DNA from 3 places in the Pseudonocardia sp. ICBG601 genome. Region 2 is predicted to be linked to each of the others. Evidence: riboswitches for the same ligand, from Rfam matches in the RefSeq annotation. Region 2 holds a riboswitch; each other region holds the start of a gene.
What was found. A riboswitch is a leader RNA that binds a small molecule or an ion and turns the genes downstream of it on or off. The one in region 2 is predicted to bind thiamine pyrophosphate.

Region 1 (5,045 bases), on a different contig from region 2:
TCCGGAGCGCCGGAACGCCGGCCCTGCCTCAGCCGCGCAGGGTGTCCAGCAGGTCCGCCTCGACCGCGGCCAGCGCCGGGTCGGTACGGCTGCGCGGACGCCCGGCGTCGACGACGAGCTCCCGCACCACCGTCGCCGGGCGCGGCGAGAACACCAGCACCCGGTCCGAGAGCAGGGCCGCCTCCCGCACGTCGTGGGTGATCAGGACCGTCGTCCAGCCGTAGCGGGCGCGCACCGACTCCAGCCAGTCCTGCATCGCGGTCCGGGTGAGTGCATCCAGCGCGCCGAACGGCTCGTCGAGCAGCAGCACCTGCCGGCCCGCGACGACGGTGCGCAGCAGCGCCGCGCGCTGACGCATGCCGCCCGAGAGCTCGCCCGGGCGGGCGTCCTCGAAGCCGGCCAGCCCGAACGGCTCGAACAGCGCGCGGGCGCGCTCGCGGGCCTCGCGGCGCGGCACGCGGGCGACCTCCAGCCCGAGGGCGGTGTTGTCGAGGACCGTGCGCCACGGGAACAGCAGGTCCTGCTGGGGCATCAGACCGAACGGGGCACCGCGCACCGGGCCGCCGTCGACCTCGATGTCGCCGGTCACCGTCGCCCGTCGAGGATGCCCGCCAGGGCCCCGAACAGCGTCGACTTGCCGCATCCCGACGGCCCGACGAGCGACACGAACTCCCCCGGCGCGACGTCCAGGCTCACCCCGGACAGCACCGGCAGGTCGCCGTAGGACACCGACAGGTCGCGCACCACGACCTTCACCGCGCACCTCCCCCGTCGTGGTCGGCCACGTACCAGGGCGTGACCAGGCGCTGGAGCAGGAAGGTCAGTGCGAACAACGTCACCGACAGCACGGCGGTGACACCGACCGCGGCGAGCACCAGGTCGGTGCGGAACTGGTTCTTCTGGAGCTGCATGAAGATCCCCAGGCCGGCCCGGGCGCCGACGTACTCGGCGAAGATCGCCCCGGTCACCGCGTAGGTGATCGCGATCCGCAGCGCCGTGAAGAACGACGGCAGCGCCCCCGGCAACCGCACGTAGCGGAACCGCTGCCAGCGCGAGGCACCCATCGACCGCAGCAGGGCGGTCGCGGCGCGGTCGGTCGCGGCGAAGCCCTCGATCAGCCCGACCGCCACCGGGAAGAACGTCACCAGCGCGATGACCAGCACCTTCGGCAGCAGGCCGAAACCGAACCAGATGATGAGCAGCGGGGCGATCGCGACCACCGGCAGCGTCTGCGAGGCCACCAGGAGGGGGGTCAGCGCCCGCCGCAGCCAGGGCGAGAAGTCCACCGCGACCGCCGCGGCCCAGGCCAGCGCCATCGAGACGGTGAACCCGATCAGCGTCACCTGGACCGTCGGGAGGGTGTTCGCCCAGAGCTCGGCCCGGAACGCCCAGCCCTGCTCGACCACCCGCAGCGGCGAGGGCAGCACCTGGGGCCGGGTGCCGGCGACGGTGACCGCGACCTGCCAGGTGAGCAGCAACGCGGTCACCAGCGCGACGGCCGGCCACAGCCGACGGGTCACGGTGCCAGGTAGTCGTTGGTGAACCAGGTCGAGAAGTCCGGCTTCTGCCGCACCGGGGCCCCGTCCGGCCCCGCGACGGTGCCGGTGTCGTAGAGGAACCCGGAGAAGCCGGCCCACTGCTGCGGGGTCTGGAACCCCACGCGGCCCCGCGCGTCGCGCAGGAAGCGCTCACTGAGCATCTGCGCGCCCCGGTCGACCAGCTCGTCGGAGGTGAACGCGCCGGGGTTGGCCTCCTTCAGCATCCGCGCCGCCGTCGCCGGGTCCTGTGCGGCCAGCGCGTAGCCCTTCTGGACGGCCTGCACGAACCTGCGGGCGGTGTCCGGGTTGTCCCGCAGCCAGGTCGAGTTGCCCAGCAGCAGCACGTTGTAGGAGTCCGGGAAGCCGTAGTCGGTGTAGCGGAAGGTACGGATCGGCTCGCCCCGCAGCTGTGCCTCGATCCCCTCGACGTTGACGAACGGCTCGGTGAAGTCGGCCTGCCCCGAGTAGAGCGCCTCGTAGGCGGCGGTGGACAGCACCTCGGTGCGGAAGTCTCCGCGCCCGCCGTCGGCCCGGATCACGGCCTGCATCTTCTGGTTCTCGCCGGGCCCGCCGAACCCGGCGTAGACCTTCCCGTCCAGGTCGCGCGGCCGCGTGAGGTCGGACCGGTCGGCGCGCACGGCGATCTCGGTGGCCCAGTGCTGCAGGATCGCCATGACCGAGGTGATGTCGGCACCCGCGGCCCTGGAGAAGGTGAACGAGTCCTGGAAGCCGATGCCGAAGTCCGCGGCGCCGGAGCCGACCAGGGTGTCCGGCGAGGTCTGGTTGTAGGGCAGGAACTCGACGTCGAGGCCGGCGTCGCGGAAGTAGCCCGCCTGCTGGGCGGCGAACAGCCCGATGTGGTTGGTGTTCGGCGTCCAGTCCAGCGCGACGCGGATCGGCCCGCCCCCGGCCGCGGCCCCGGAGCCGTCGCCCGCGGCGCAGCCGGACAGGGCGAGCGCGAGCGCCAGCACGACGGCCAGTGGACGGAGAGCACGTGACAGCACGGAGCGGCCTCCCTACGCCGGTGTGACCCGGATCAGGTTCGAACGGTCGGCGGCCGGTCCTGCCGCCCTCTCAGCCTCGGTGCGCGGGCTCCCGCGGTACGTCCGGAGACCTTACGCGGCCCGCCCGGTCCCGCCGGGGCGACGTCGGTCGCACCGCGCCGTTCGGACACCCCCCGTCACCGGAGCCGCGACTTCGGTCACCTGCGGTGATCGGTCGGACGCGCCGGGCGAGCCGCCGTCCGCGGCGGTGACCACGATCGTTATCCTCACCCACCACACCCGCGACGCTGTGTCACGGACCTCGCTCGCGGGAGCTGACGCGGAAGGGACGAGATGGCGGCCTCGCTCTGGACCTCCGGCACGACCGGGCGGCCGATGCCCGACCCGGCACCCGCCCTGGTGCGGGTCGCGTTGCAGGCCGGTTCCGTCTCCGTCGCGCACGCGGACGTCGCCGCGATGCTGTCCGGGATCTGCGTCGCACTGGTGCCCGCCGCCCGGGTCGGAGGTGCGGCGCTGCTGCTGCGCGAGCCCGCCGACCCCCGCGACGCCGAGGCCCGGCGGGTCTTCGGGTCCGACACCGCCGCCCTGCGCCTGGGCGAGCTGCAGCGCCGGGCCGACGCCGGGCCGGGCCCCGCCGCCGAGCGCGGCGACCGCACCCTGACCACGCCGGACCTGACCCGGACCGGGCCGCCCGAGCTGGCCGCGGCCGCGGCCGACTGCGGCCTGGTCCGCTCGCTGTCGGTGCCGGTCCCGGTCGCCGGGCGTACCGCGGGCGCCCTGCAGCTGTTCGCCCGGGGCGGGCCCGACGACCCGCTGGGCGAGCGGCTGGTCGTCGCGCTGGCGCCGGTGGTCACCGCACTCGCGGCCCGGCTCACCGACGTCCGCGAGCTGGCCCGGCTGCAGCTGGGCACCGCGGCGTCCGCGGTGCCCGAGCAGTCCGACGCGGTCGACCGCACCGCGCTGATCCCGGCGGCCCGCCGCTCCCCCGCGGCACCGGTGGCGCCGCGGGTGCCCGCCCAGCGGCAGGCCCGGCACCGCCGGCGCGACCAGACCTGATCCCCGGGGTCAGGTCTCCGGCCGGTCCTCGCGGGCCGCGCCCCGTTCGAGGAGCTGCTGGTGCTCCTGCAGGTAGGCCGACGCGCGCTGGCGGCTGACCCCGAACAGCCTGCCGATCCCGGCGATCGACTCGCCCTCGCCGTGCAGCGCGACGGCCTCCTCACGGCGGAACCTGCCACCCACGGCGCCCAGGCCGTCGAGGGTGCGGGTGAGGGTCTCGACGATCAGCAGCCGTGCCTCGCGCGGGACGATCTCCCGCCAGCTCAGCCCCTGCGCCCGCAGTTCCTGCAGCTCGGCCACCCGTAGGCGGGCCGAGGACAGCGCGGCGACCGACGCGTCCAGCTGGGCCGCGAGGGCGGCCAACGCGGTGTCGGCGTCGTCCGCGGGCCGGTCGCGGAGGTCCGCTCCGTCGTCCGCACCACGCTCGGTCGTCGTCACGCCGTCGAGCGTACGGGGGCGGCGACGACGGGCGGTGGCCGCGGCGTACCGTGATCCACGCAAGGGGGTTGCTCCCTCGAACAGGGCAATCCCGACAGTACGTGTGGAGGACGCGAATGGGCCGGTACGACGTCGTCATCGTCGGCGGAGGATCCGCGGGGGCGGTGCTGGCCTCGCGGCTCACGGAGGATCCCACACGCCGGGTGCTGATGCTCGAGGCGGGCCGCCCCGACCACCGCTGGGACCCGATCATCCGGATGCCCGCCGCGCTGTCCAAGGCGTGGGGCAACCCGCGCTACGACTGGTGCTACGTCACCGAGCCCGAGTCGGGTCTGGCCGGGCGCCGGATCGCCGTCCCGCGCGGGAAGGTCCTGGGCGGCAGCAGCAGCATCAACGGGATGGTCTACCAGCGGGCCCACCCGGGCGACTACGACCGCTGGTCCCGCCTGCCCGGCTGCGAGCAGTGGAGCTCGGCCCACCTGCTGCCCTACTTCCGCCGCCTGGAGCGTCGGACCTCCGAGCACGGCACCCCGCTGCCCGACGGCGGCCACGGCCCGCAGATCCTCGAGCAGGCCCCGGCGGCCGGCCCGCTGAACGCGGCGTTCCTGGCCGCGGCCCAGCAGGCCGGGCACGCGCTGGTCGACTCGACGAACGGTCCGGTCCAGGAGGGCTTCTCCCGCACCGAACGCACGATCTCGCGCGGGCGCCGCTTCTCGGCCACCGACGCGTGGCTGCACCCGGTCGCCGGCTCCCGGCCCAACCTGACCGTGCGCACTGGCGCCCTGGTCCGCGCGCTGCGCACCGACGCCCGCGGCACCCGGGTCATCGGGGTCCGCTACCGCGCCTCCGACGGCACCATCCGCGACGTCGACGCCGGCGAGACGATCCTGGCCGCCGGTTCCATCGCGACACCGCAGCTGCTCCAGGTGTCCGGTTTCGGTGACCCGGAGCACCTCGCGGGCATCGGCGTCGAGACCCGGGTGGCGCTGCCGGGGGTCGGCGCGAACCT
Region 2 (5,045 bases):
GGCCTGCTGCGCCGCGGCCAGGAACGCCGCGTTCAGCGGACCCGCGGCCGGGGCGCGCTCGAGGACCTGCGGGCCGTGGCCGCCGTCGGGCAGCGGGGTGCCGTGCTCGGACATCCGCCGCTCCAGGCGGCGGAAGTAGGGCAGCAGGTGGGCCGAGCTCCACTGCTCGCAGCCGGGCAGGCGGGACCAGCGGTCGTAGTCGCCCGGGTGGGCCCGCTGGTAGACCATCCCGTTGATGCTGCTGCTGCCGCCCAGGACCTTCCCGCGCGGGACGGCGATCCGTCGCCCGGCCAGACCGGCCTCGGGCTCGGTGACGTAGCACCAGTCGTAGCGGGGGTTGCCCCACGCCTTCGACAGCGCGGCGGGCATCCGGATGATCGGGTCCCAGCGGTGGTCGGGCCGGCCCGCCTCGAGCATCAGCACCCGGCGCGTGGGATCCTCGGTGAGCCGGGCGGCCAGCACCGCCCCCGCGGATCCCCCGCCGACGATGACGACGTCGTACCGGCCCATTGCGCGCCCTCCACACCTACTGTCGGGATTGCCCTGTTCGAGGGAGCAACCCCCCTTGCGTGGATCACGGTACGCCGCGCCCACCGGCCGTCACCGCCGCCCCCGTAGGCTCGATGGTGTGACGACGACCGAGCGCGGTGCGGACGACGGAGCGGATCTCCGCGCCGGTACCGCGGACGACGCCGACGCCGCGCTGGCCGCCCTCGCCGCCCAGCTGGAGGCGTCGGTCGCCGAGCTGTCCTCGGCCCGCGAACGGGTGGCCGAGCTGCAGGAGCTGCGGTCGCAGGGGCTGAGCTGGCGGGCGATCGTCCCGCGCGAGCCGCGGCCGCTGATCGTCGAGACCCTCACCCGCACCCTCGACGGCCTGGGCGCCGTCGGCGGCCGGTTCCGCCGCGAGGAGGCCGTCGCGCTGCACGGCGAGGGCGAGACGATCGCCGGGATCGGCAGGCTGTTCGGGGTCAGCCGCCAGCGCGTGTCGGCCTACCTGCAGGAACACCAGCAGCTCCTCGACCGGTACGCGGCCCGCGAGGACCGCCCGGAGTCCTGACCCCCGCTCAGCCCTGGTCGTGCCGGCGGTGCCGCGCCTGCCGCTGGGCGGGCACCCGCGGCGCCACCGGCACCACGGGGGAGCGGCGGGCCGCCGGGATCAGCGCGGTGCGGTCGATCGCGTCGGGCTGCTCCGGCACCGACGGCTGCGCGGCGCGCAGCTGCAGCCGGGCCAGCTCGCGGACGTCGGTGAGCCGGGCCGCGAGTGCGGTGACCACCGGCGCCAGCGCGACGACCAGCCGCTCGCCGAGCGGGTCGTCGGGCCCGCCGCGGGCGAACAGCTGCAGGGCGCCCGCGGTGCGCCCGGCCACCGGGACCGGCACCGACAGCGAGCGGACCAGGCCGCAGTCGGCCGCGGCGGCGGCCAGCTCGGGCGGCCCGGACCGGGTCAGGTCCGGGGTGGTCAGCGTGCGGTCGCCGCGCTCGGCGGCGGGGCCCGGCCCGGCGTCGGCCCGGCGCTGCAGCTCACCCAGGCGCACGGCGGCGGTGTCGGAGCCGAACACCCGCCGGGCCTCGGGGTCGCGGGGGTCGGCGGGCTCGCGCAGCAGCAGCGCCGCACCCCCGACCCGGGCGGCGGGCACCAGCGCGACGCAGATCCCGGAGAGCATCGCGGCGACGTCGGCGTGCGCGACGGAGGTGGCGCCGGCCTGCAACGCGACCCGCACCAGGGCGGGCGCCGGGTCGGGCGTCGGCCGCCCGGTCGTGCCGGAGGTCCAGAGCGAGGCCGCCATCTCGTCCCTTCCGCGTCAGCTCCCGCGAGCGGGGGTTCGTGACACAGCGTCGCGGGTGTGGTGGCGAGGATAACGATCGTGGTCGCCGCCGCGGACGGCGGCTCGCCCGGCCCGTCCCGACGATCACCGCAGGTGACGGAACCGGAGGCTCCGGTGACCGCGGGTGTCCGGCCGGTCCGGTGCGACGGACGCCGGCCCGGCAGGACCGGGTGGGCCGCGTAAGGTTTCGGACGTACCGCGGGAGCCCGCGCACCGAGGCTGAGAGGGCGGCAGGACCGGCCGCCGACCGTTCGAACCTGATCCGGGTCACACCGGCGTAGGGAGGCCGCTCCGTGCTGTCACGTGCTCTCCGTCCGCTCGCCGTCGCGCTGGCGCTCGCGCTGGCCCTGTCCGGCTGCGCCGCGGCCGACGGCTCCGGCGGCTCCGCCGGGGGCGGGCCGATCCGCGTCGCGCTGGACTGGACGCCGAACACCAACCACATCGGGTTGTTCGCCGCCCAGCAGGCGGGCTACTTCCGCGACGCCGGCCTCGACGTCGAGTTCCTGCCCTACAACCAGACCTCGCCGGACACCCTGGTCGGCTCCGGCGCCGCGGACTTCGGCATCGGCTTCCAGGACTCGTTCACGTTCTCCAAGGCCGCGGGCGCCGACATCACCTCGGTGATGGCGATCCTGCAGCACTGGGCCACCGAGATCGCGGTGCGCGCCGACCGCACCGACATCCGGTCCCCGCGCGACCTCGACGGCAAGGTCTACGCCGGGTTCGGCGGGCCCGGGGAGAACCAGAAGATGCAGGCCGTGATCCGGGCCGACGGCGGGCGCGGCGACTTCCGCACCGAGGTCCTGTCCACCGCCGCCTACGAGGCGCTCTACTCCGGCCAGGCCGACTTCACCGAGCCGTTCGTCAACGTCGAGGGCATCGAGGCGCAGCTGCGCGGCGAGCCGATCCGCACCTTCCGCTACACCGACTACGGCTTCCCGGACTCCTACAACGTGCTGCTGCTGGGCAACTCGACCTGGCTGCGCGACAACCCCGACCGGGCACGCGCGTTCGTGCAGGCCGTCCAGAAGGGCTACGCGCTGGCCGCGCAGGACCCGGCGACCGCGGCCCGGATGCTCAAGGAGGCCAACCCCGGCGCGTTCACCTCCGACGCGCTGGTCGACCGGGGCGCGCAGATGCTCAGCGAGCGCTTCCTGCGCGACGCGCAGGGCCGCGTCGGGTTCCAGACCCCGCAGCAGTGGGCCGGGTTCTCCGGGTTCCTCTACGACACGGGCACCGTCGCGGGGCCGGACGGCGCCCCGGTGCGGCAGAAGCCGGACTTCTCGACCTGGTTCACCAACGACTACCTGGCACCGTGATCCGCCGGCTGTGGCCGGCCGCGGCGCTGGTCACCGCCCTGCTGGTCGCCTGGCAGGTCGCGGTCACCGTCGCCGGCACCCGCCCCCAGGTGCTGCCCTCGCCGCTGCGGGTCCTCGAGCAGGGCTGGGCGTTCCGGGCCGAGCTGTGGGCGAACACCCTGCCGACGGTCCAGGTGACGCTGATCGGGTTCACCGTCTCGATGGCGCTGGCCTGGGCGGCCGCGGTCGCGGTGGACTTCTCGCCGTGGCTGCGCCGGGCGCTGACCCCGCTGCTGGTGGCCTCGCAGACGCTGCCGGTGGTCGCGATCGCCCCGCTGCTCATCATCTGGTTCGGGTTCGGCCTGCTGCCGAAGGTGCTGGTCATCGCGCTGGTGACGTTCTTCCCGGTGGCGGTCGGGCTGATCGAGGGCTTCGCCGCGACCGACCGGTCCGCGACCGCGCTGCTGCGCTCGATGGGGGCCTCGCGCTGGCAGCGGTTCCGCTACGTGCGGCTGCCCGGGGCGCTGCCGTCGTTCTTCACGGCGCTGCGGATCGCGATCACCTACGCCGTCACCGGGGCGATCTTCGCCGAGTACGTCGGCGCCCGGGCCGGCCTGGGGATCTTCATGCAGCTGCAGAAGAACCAGTTCCGCACCGACCTGGTGCTCGCCGCCGTCGGCGTGACCGCGGTGCTGTCGGTGTCGCTGTTCGCGCTGACCTTCCTGCTGCAGCGCCTGGTCACGCCGTGGTACGTGGCCGACCACGACGGACACGGTGCGCGGTGAAGGTCGCGGTGAGCGACCTGTCGGTCTCCTACGGCGACCTGCCGGTGCTGTCCGGGGTGAGCCTGGACGTCGCGCCGGGGGAGTTCGTATCGCTCGTCGGGCCGTCGGGGTGCGGCAAGTCGACGCTGTTCGGGGCCCTGGCGGGCATCCTCGACGGGGCGACGGTGACCGGCGGGATCGCGGTCGACGGCGGCCCGGTGCGCGGCGCCCCGTTCGGCCTGATGCCCCAGCAGGACCTGCTGTTCCCGTGGCGCACCGTGCTCGACAACACCACCCTCGGGCTGGAGGTCGCCGGCGTGGGGCGCCGCGAGGCCCGCGAGCGCGCCCGCGCGCTGTTCGAGCCGTTCGGGCTGGCCGGCTTCGAGGACGCCCGCCCGGGCGAGCTGTCGGGCGGCATGCGCCAGCGCGCGGCGCTGCTGCGCACCGTCGTCGGGGGGCGCGAGGTGCTGCTGCTCGACGAGCCGTTCGGCGCGCTGGACGCGCTCACCCGGACCGCGATGCAGGACTGGCTGGAGTCGGTCCGCGCCCGCTACGGCTGGACGACGGTCCTGATCACCCACGACGTGCGGGAGGCGGCCCTGCTCTCGGACCGGGTGCTGGTGTTCTCGCCGCGCCCGGCGACCGTGGTGCGGGAGGTCGTCGTCGACGCCGGGCGGCCGCGCAGCCGTACCGACCCGGCCCTGGCGGCGGTCGAGGCGGACCTGCTGGAGACCCTGCGGGGCTGACGCGGGCCCGACCCGGGGCAGGGCCGGCCGTCGTCGCCCGCGACGGCACGTTCCGTCGCCGTTGCGACCGTCCGGATCGTGCCGCAGGGCAACAAAGTCGATGTTCGTGACCGGATCGTGATGACGAAAGGGGAACTCTCTCGATTCAGAAGGCTGTCGCGGAACCGGTCTCGCCCAATACGTTGGCGCTCGCAACATTCACCCGTTCGTGATCATGCGAGCGGTCCACAACGTCGTGGAGGGAGACCCCGATGGGGGCACGGAACACGGGGCGCGGTCCCCGGCTGCGTCGGGCGGTCGCGGCGGCGGGCCTCGGCCTGCTGCTGGCCGTCGCGGGCTGCGGACAGAACAGCGCGGGCGGCGGCGGGGAGGCCGCCGGCGGCGGCTCCGGCGGCTCCGGCGGCGGGGTGA
Region 3 (5,045 bases), 3.0 Mb from region 2:
GGCTGCCCCGCCAGCGCACCGCGCACCCGCCCCGCACGCACGGCGGCCGGGTCCCGCAGCCGCCGTCGGGCGCCGTCCGCGGACGGACCACGCAGACCCCGCCCGGTGGCCGTCCGGTGAACCCGGTCGTGCCCGGGCCGGGCGTGCCGGATGGGACCCCGCCCGGCGGGCGTCCGCGCACCCGGGTGCTGCCGCCCGCGTCGGACACGACCCGCGCGGCCGGTCCCGGCGGTCCGGTGGGCCCGGTCGGCGGTGGACCGAACGGGCCCGGTGGGTCCGGAGGCTCGGGCGGGTCCGGTGACGGCTCCGGCGACGCCTCGTCGGACACCACGAAGGCGAGCGGCCTCAAGGCCGACCTCAGCCCGACGAAGATCGCAGCCGGCGCCGGCGCGGCGATCGTCACAGCGGTGCTCGGCTCGTTCCTCGGCGCGGTCGGCACGGTGATCGGCGCGGCGCTCGGCTCGATCATCTCGACGCTGGCCACCACGCTGTTCACCCGCTCGCTCGAGGTCAGCAAGGACAAGGCACTCGAGCTGAAGGACAAGGCGACCCGGCGCGGCAAGGGCGTCGCCGAGGGCACCGCTGTCGCCGCGCAGAACGGTGCCGGCCACGGTCTCGCCGGGCCCACCGGCGAGGAGACGGTGCTGCTGGACCCGTGGCAGACACCCGGCGGCACCACCCGCGCCGCCGGAGCGGGCCACGGCCGGTTCCGCCGGGTCCGGGTCACCCGCAAGACGGTGATCGTGTCCGCGGTGCTCGGCGTCGTCACCTTCGCGGTGTCGATGTTCCTGATCTCCGGCATCGAGTTCGTGAAGGGCTCGTCGCTGTCCGGCTCGTCCGGGACCTCGGTGAGCAACGTCGTCCGCGGCGGTGCTCCCCCCGCCCAGCAGGAGAACGACCGGGGCGAGGGCTCCGGGGGCGACTCGTCGACGTCGTCGTCGAGCTCGACCTCCACCGAGGAGTCGGGGACCAGCACGTCGGAGTCGTCGACCAGCACCCGTGACCGGGACTCCGGTCAGGACGGCTCGGGCTCGTCGAACCCGCTGCAGGACGGGCTGAACCGGGTCCTGCCGACCCAGCAGCCGGGCTCCGGCCAGTCGGGTCAGGACTCGGGCGGGCAGAACTCCGGCGGCCAGGGCTCGGGCAACCAGGGCTCGGGCCAGGGGTCCGGCACGCAGAACTGACCCGCGTGCCCGCGGCGCCGGATCCCGGCGCCGCGGGGCCGGGCTCAGCGCAGACGGGCCCGAAGCGCCGCCGCGGCCGCGCGCGGGTCCTCGGCCTCGGTGATCGCCCGGACGACGACGATCCGGTCCGCACCGGCGTCGAGGACCTCGTCGAGGCGGTCGCCGTCGATGCCCCCGATCGCGAACCACGGCCGCGCCGGGGCCCGTCCGGCGACCGTGCGCACCAGGTCCAGGCCGGGTGCCGGGCGTCCCGGCTTGCTCGGGGTCGGCCAGCACGGGCCGACGCAGAAGTAGTCGACGCCGTCCTCGTCGGCGGCGGTCAGGGTCTCGGCGGGGCTGTGCGAGGACCGGCCGACGAGCACGTCGTCGCCGACGACCCGGCGCGCCCACGCCACCGGCAGGTCGTCCTGGCCGAGGTGCAGCACGTCGGCGCCCGCGGCGAGCGCGACGTCGGCGCGGTCGTTCACCGCGAGCAGCGCGCCGTGCCGGCGGCAGGCGTCGGCGAGCACCTCCAGTGCGGCGAGCTCGGCGCTCGCCTCCAGCGGCCCGTCGGGCCCGCCCTTGTCCCGCAGCTGGACGATGTCGACCCCGCCGGCGAGCGCGGCGTCGGCGAACTCCGCCAGGTCACCGCGCGCGGTGCGGGCGTCGGTGCACAGGTAGAGACGGGCGTCGGTGAGGCCGTCGAGCCGGGCGCGCCGGGTGTCGCCGGTGCCGGGACGGGTATCGGTGTCGGACACGGCTCGCAGGCTACGGCGTAGCCTGGGCCCCGGACGACGACGAACCACGGGAGCCCGGACAGCGGGCTGAGAGGGGATCCGCGACGCGGTCCCGACCGTCGAACCTGATCCGGGTCATGCCGGCGCAGGGAGTGAGGTGGATCCGATGAGCGCGAGTGCCGGACGGCTGGTCGTCGCGGGTGCGGGGGCCGTCGGCCTGTCCGTCGCCCGCGCGGCGGCCCGCGACGGCTGGTCGGTGACGGTGTTCGATCCGGCCCCCGGCCGCGGCGCGTCCTGGGTGGCCGGCGGGATGCTCGCCCCGGTCACCGAGGCCTGGCCCGGCGAGGAGGACCTGCTCGCCCTCGGGCTGGACTCGGTCGCACGCTGGCCGGAGTTCGCCGCGGCCCTGTCCGCCGACGCCGGCACCGACGCCGGGCTGCACCCGGAGGGCACCGTCGTCGCCGCGACCGGGTCCGGGGACCGCGCCGAGCTGACCGCGCTCGCGGACTACCTGGAGTCCCTCGGCCGCGACGTGCACCGGCTGACCGGCCGTGAGCTGCGCCGCCTCGAACCCGCGCTGGGCCCGGAGGTCCGCGGCGGCCTGTCGGTGCCCGACGACCCGTCGGTGGACAACCGGCGGCTGCTCGCCGCACTGGCGACCGCGGCCGGGCGGGCCGGGGTCGTCGTCTCCGACCGCGGGGTCGCGCGCGTGCTCGACGACGGCGTCCGTGTCACCGGCGTGCGGCTCGCGGACGGGACCGAGGTCGCGGCGGACGCGGTCGTCGTCGCGGCGGGGGCGCACTCGTCGTCGCTGCACCCGGTGCTCGACGGGCTGGTCCGCCCGGTGAAGGGCGAGATCCTGCGGCTGACCCGGCGCGCCGGGGCGCTGCCACCGCCGTCGCGGACGGTGCGGGCGCTCGTCGACGGACGGCCGGTCTACGCCGTGCCGAGGACGCTGCCCGGGTACGGCGACCTCGTCGTCGGCGCGACGACGGCGGAGAACGGATTCGACACCGACGTCACCGTCGGCGGGGTGCGCGACCTGCTGCGCGACGCCGAGCGGATCCTGCCCGGTATCGCCGAGTACGCGCTGACCGAGACCGCGGCCGGGCTGCGGCCGGGCAGCCGGGACAACCTGCCGCTGATCGGGCGCACCGGGCCCGACGGGCTGATCGCGGCGACCGGGCACGGCCGCAACGGGATGCTGCTGGTACCGGTGACCGCGGCGGCCGTCGCGGCGCTGCTGCGCGGCGACGACGTGCCGGAACCGGTCCGCGCGGCGGACCCGCGACGGTTCGCCCCGGCCGCCGCCGGGGCACGCGAGGAGGGGAACCACTGATGCGGATCGTGCTGAACGGCGAGCACCGCGACGTCGACGACGGCGCCGACCTCGCCCGGATCCTGGCCGAGGCCGGGCTGCCGGAGCGGGGGATCGCCGTCGCCGTCGACGGGGAGGTCGTGCCGCGTACGTCGTGGGCCGGGCACCGCCCCGCCGACGGCGCGCGGGTCGAGGTCCTGACCGCGGTACAGGGAGGATGAGCATGGCTGTGCAGACCGACAAGCTCGCGTTCGGCGACCACCTGTTCGACTCGCGGCTGGTGATGGGCACCGGTGGTGCCGCGAACCTGGAGATCCTGGAGCGGGCGCTGGTCGCGTCCGGCACCGAGCTGACGACGGTGGCGCTGCGACGCGTCGACGTCGCGGGCGGGACCGGGCTGCTGGACCTGCTGCGCCGCCTCGGGATCGCCGTGCTGCCCAACACCGCGGGCTGCCGGACCGCCGCCGAGGCGGTGCTCACCGCGCGGATGGCGCGCGAGGCGATGGAGACCGACCTGGTGAAGCTGGAGGTCGTCGCCGACGAGACGACCCTGCTGCCCGACCCGGTCGAGCTCCTCGACGCCGCCGAGCAGCTCGTCGACGACGGCTTCACCGTGCTGCCCTACACCAACGACGACCCGATCCTCGCCCGTCGCCTGGAGCAGGTCGGGTGCGCCGCGGTCATGCCGCTGGGCTCGCCGATCGGCACCGGGCTGGGCATCCGCAACCCGCACAACATCGAGATGATCGTGGCCGCCGCCGGCGTGCCGGTCGTGCTCGACGCCGGGATCGGCACCGCCTCCGAGGCGGCGCTGGCGATGGAGCTGGGCTGCGACGCCGTCCTGCTCGCCACCGCGGTCACCCGCGCCGCCGACCCGGAGCGGATGGCGCGCGCGATGCGCCGCGGGGTGGAGGCGGGGTGGGACGCCCGGCACGCCGGCCGGATCCCGCGCCGCTACCGGGCACAGGCGAGCTCCCCCGAACGCGAGGACTGACGGTCCGGCGCGTTCCGCGGAACGCGCCGGAACCGATCGGGAGGCCTCAGGCGGGGGTGACGCCGTCGGCGTGCCGCCGGGCCAGGGCGCGGTAGAAGTCCGGGTTGGTCCGCACCCACCAGCGGGCCTGCTCGGTCAGCTCGCCGCGCTCCTTCGCCGCGGAGCCGAGCATCAGCCGGTCGGCGGGCAGCTCGGAGTTCGGCGCGACCGTCGACCCGGCGGCGACCATCGCGCCCTCGCCGATCCGGGCACCGTCCTGCACGGTGCTGCCGTTCCCGACGACCGCCCGTGCCCCGATCACGGCACCGTGCACCACGCACAGGTGCCCGATCGTGGCGCCCTCGCCGATCTCGGTGACCGGGTCGTCGCCGCCGTGCAGCACCGACCCGTCCTGCACGTTGGCGCCGGCGCGCACGACGATCGGCCCGAGGTCGGCGCGGAGCACGGCGTTGTACCAGATCGAGGCGCCCTCCTCGACGCGTACGTCCCCGACGAGCGTCGCGGTCGGGGCGACGAAGGCGTCCGGGTGCACGGTGGGGGAGAGGCCCTCCAGGGCGAACAGCGGCATGGTCGACAGCTTCGCACCCGCCGCGGTGCCCGTCGGTAACGAGACCGCGTCGTCGCCCGGTCGTTGCGTCCTCGCCCGGTCGTCGTCGTGCCGTCGCTCAGTCGTGCGGGTGCGCGTGCAGGCCCAGGTCGGACAGCTCCAGCGCGGCCAGTGCCGCCACGACGGCGGGGTCCCCGGACCGCCACGCCGCCGCCGGGTCCGGCGCGACCCGGACCAACCGCGACACCGGCACCCGGGACAGCGCCCGCACGGCCAGCAGGTCCGG

Region 1: linked by a shared signal. The riboswitch ahead of KPL57_RS09325 (ABC transporter substrate-binding protein) and the one ahead of KPL57_RS44565 (ABC transporter substrate-binding protein) in region 2 are both predicted to bind thiamine pyrophosphate.
Region 3: linked by a shared signal. The riboswitch ahead of thiO (glycine oxidase ThiO) and the one ahead of KPL57_RS44565 (ABC transporter substrate-binding protein) in region 2 are both predicted to bind thiamine pyrophosphate.

What each region holds. Positions count from the first base shown of each region.
Region 1 covers NZ_JAHLJA010000026.1:29,986-35,030, reverse strand. Annotated here, with positions in the region: gene KPL57_RS09335 (ABC transporter ATP-binding protein) at 29-589, opposite strand; gene KPL57_RS69510 (ATP-binding cassette domain-containing protein) at 586-756, opposite strand; gene KPL57_RS09330 (ABC transporter permease) at 753-1,520, opposite strand; gene KPL57_RS09325 (ABC transporter substrate-binding protein) at 1,517-2,542, opposite strand; TPP riboswitch at 2,534-2,647, opposite strand; gene KPL57_RS09320 (hypothetical protein) at 2,876-3,598, shown strand; gene KPL57_RS09315 (hypothetical protein) at 3,608-4,036, opposite strand; gene KPL57_RS09310 (choline dehydrogenase) at 4,153-5,045, shown strand, end outside.
Region 2 covers NZ_JAHLJA010000148.1:3,178,372-3,183,416, forward strand. Annotated here, with positions in the region: gene KPL57_RS44550 (choline dehydrogenase) at 1-510, opposite strand, end outside; gene KPL57_RS44555 (hypothetical protein) at 629-1,057, shown strand; gene KPL57_RS44560 (hypothetical protein) at 1,065-1,787, opposite strand; TPP riboswitch at 2,015-2,128, shown strand; gene KPL57_RS44565 (ABC transporter substrate-binding protein) at 2,120-3,145, shown strand; gene KPL57_RS44570 (ABC transporter permease) at 3,142-3,909, shown strand; gene KPL57_RS44575 (ABC transporter ATP-binding protein) at 3,918-4,634, shown strand; gene KPL57_RS44580 (sugar ABC transporter substrate-binding protein) at 4,886-5,045, shown strand, end outside.
Region 3 covers NZ_JAHLJA010000148.1:220,965-226,009, reverse strand. Annotated here, with positions in the region: gene KPL57_RS30100 (hypothetical protein) at 1-1,184, shown strand, start outside; gene thiE (thiamine phosphate synthase) at 1,229-1,930, opposite strand; TPP riboswitch at 1,961-2,069, shown strand; gene thiO (glycine oxidase ThiO) at 2,067-3,239, shown strand; gene thiS (sulfur carrier protein ThiS) at 3,239-3,439, shown strand; gene KPL57_RS30080 (thiazole synthase) at 3,442-4,212, shown strand; gene KPL57_RS30075 (gamma carbonic anhydrase family protein) at 4,259-4,780, opposite strand; gene KPL57_RS30070 (hypothetical protein) at 4,878-5,045, opposite strand, start outside.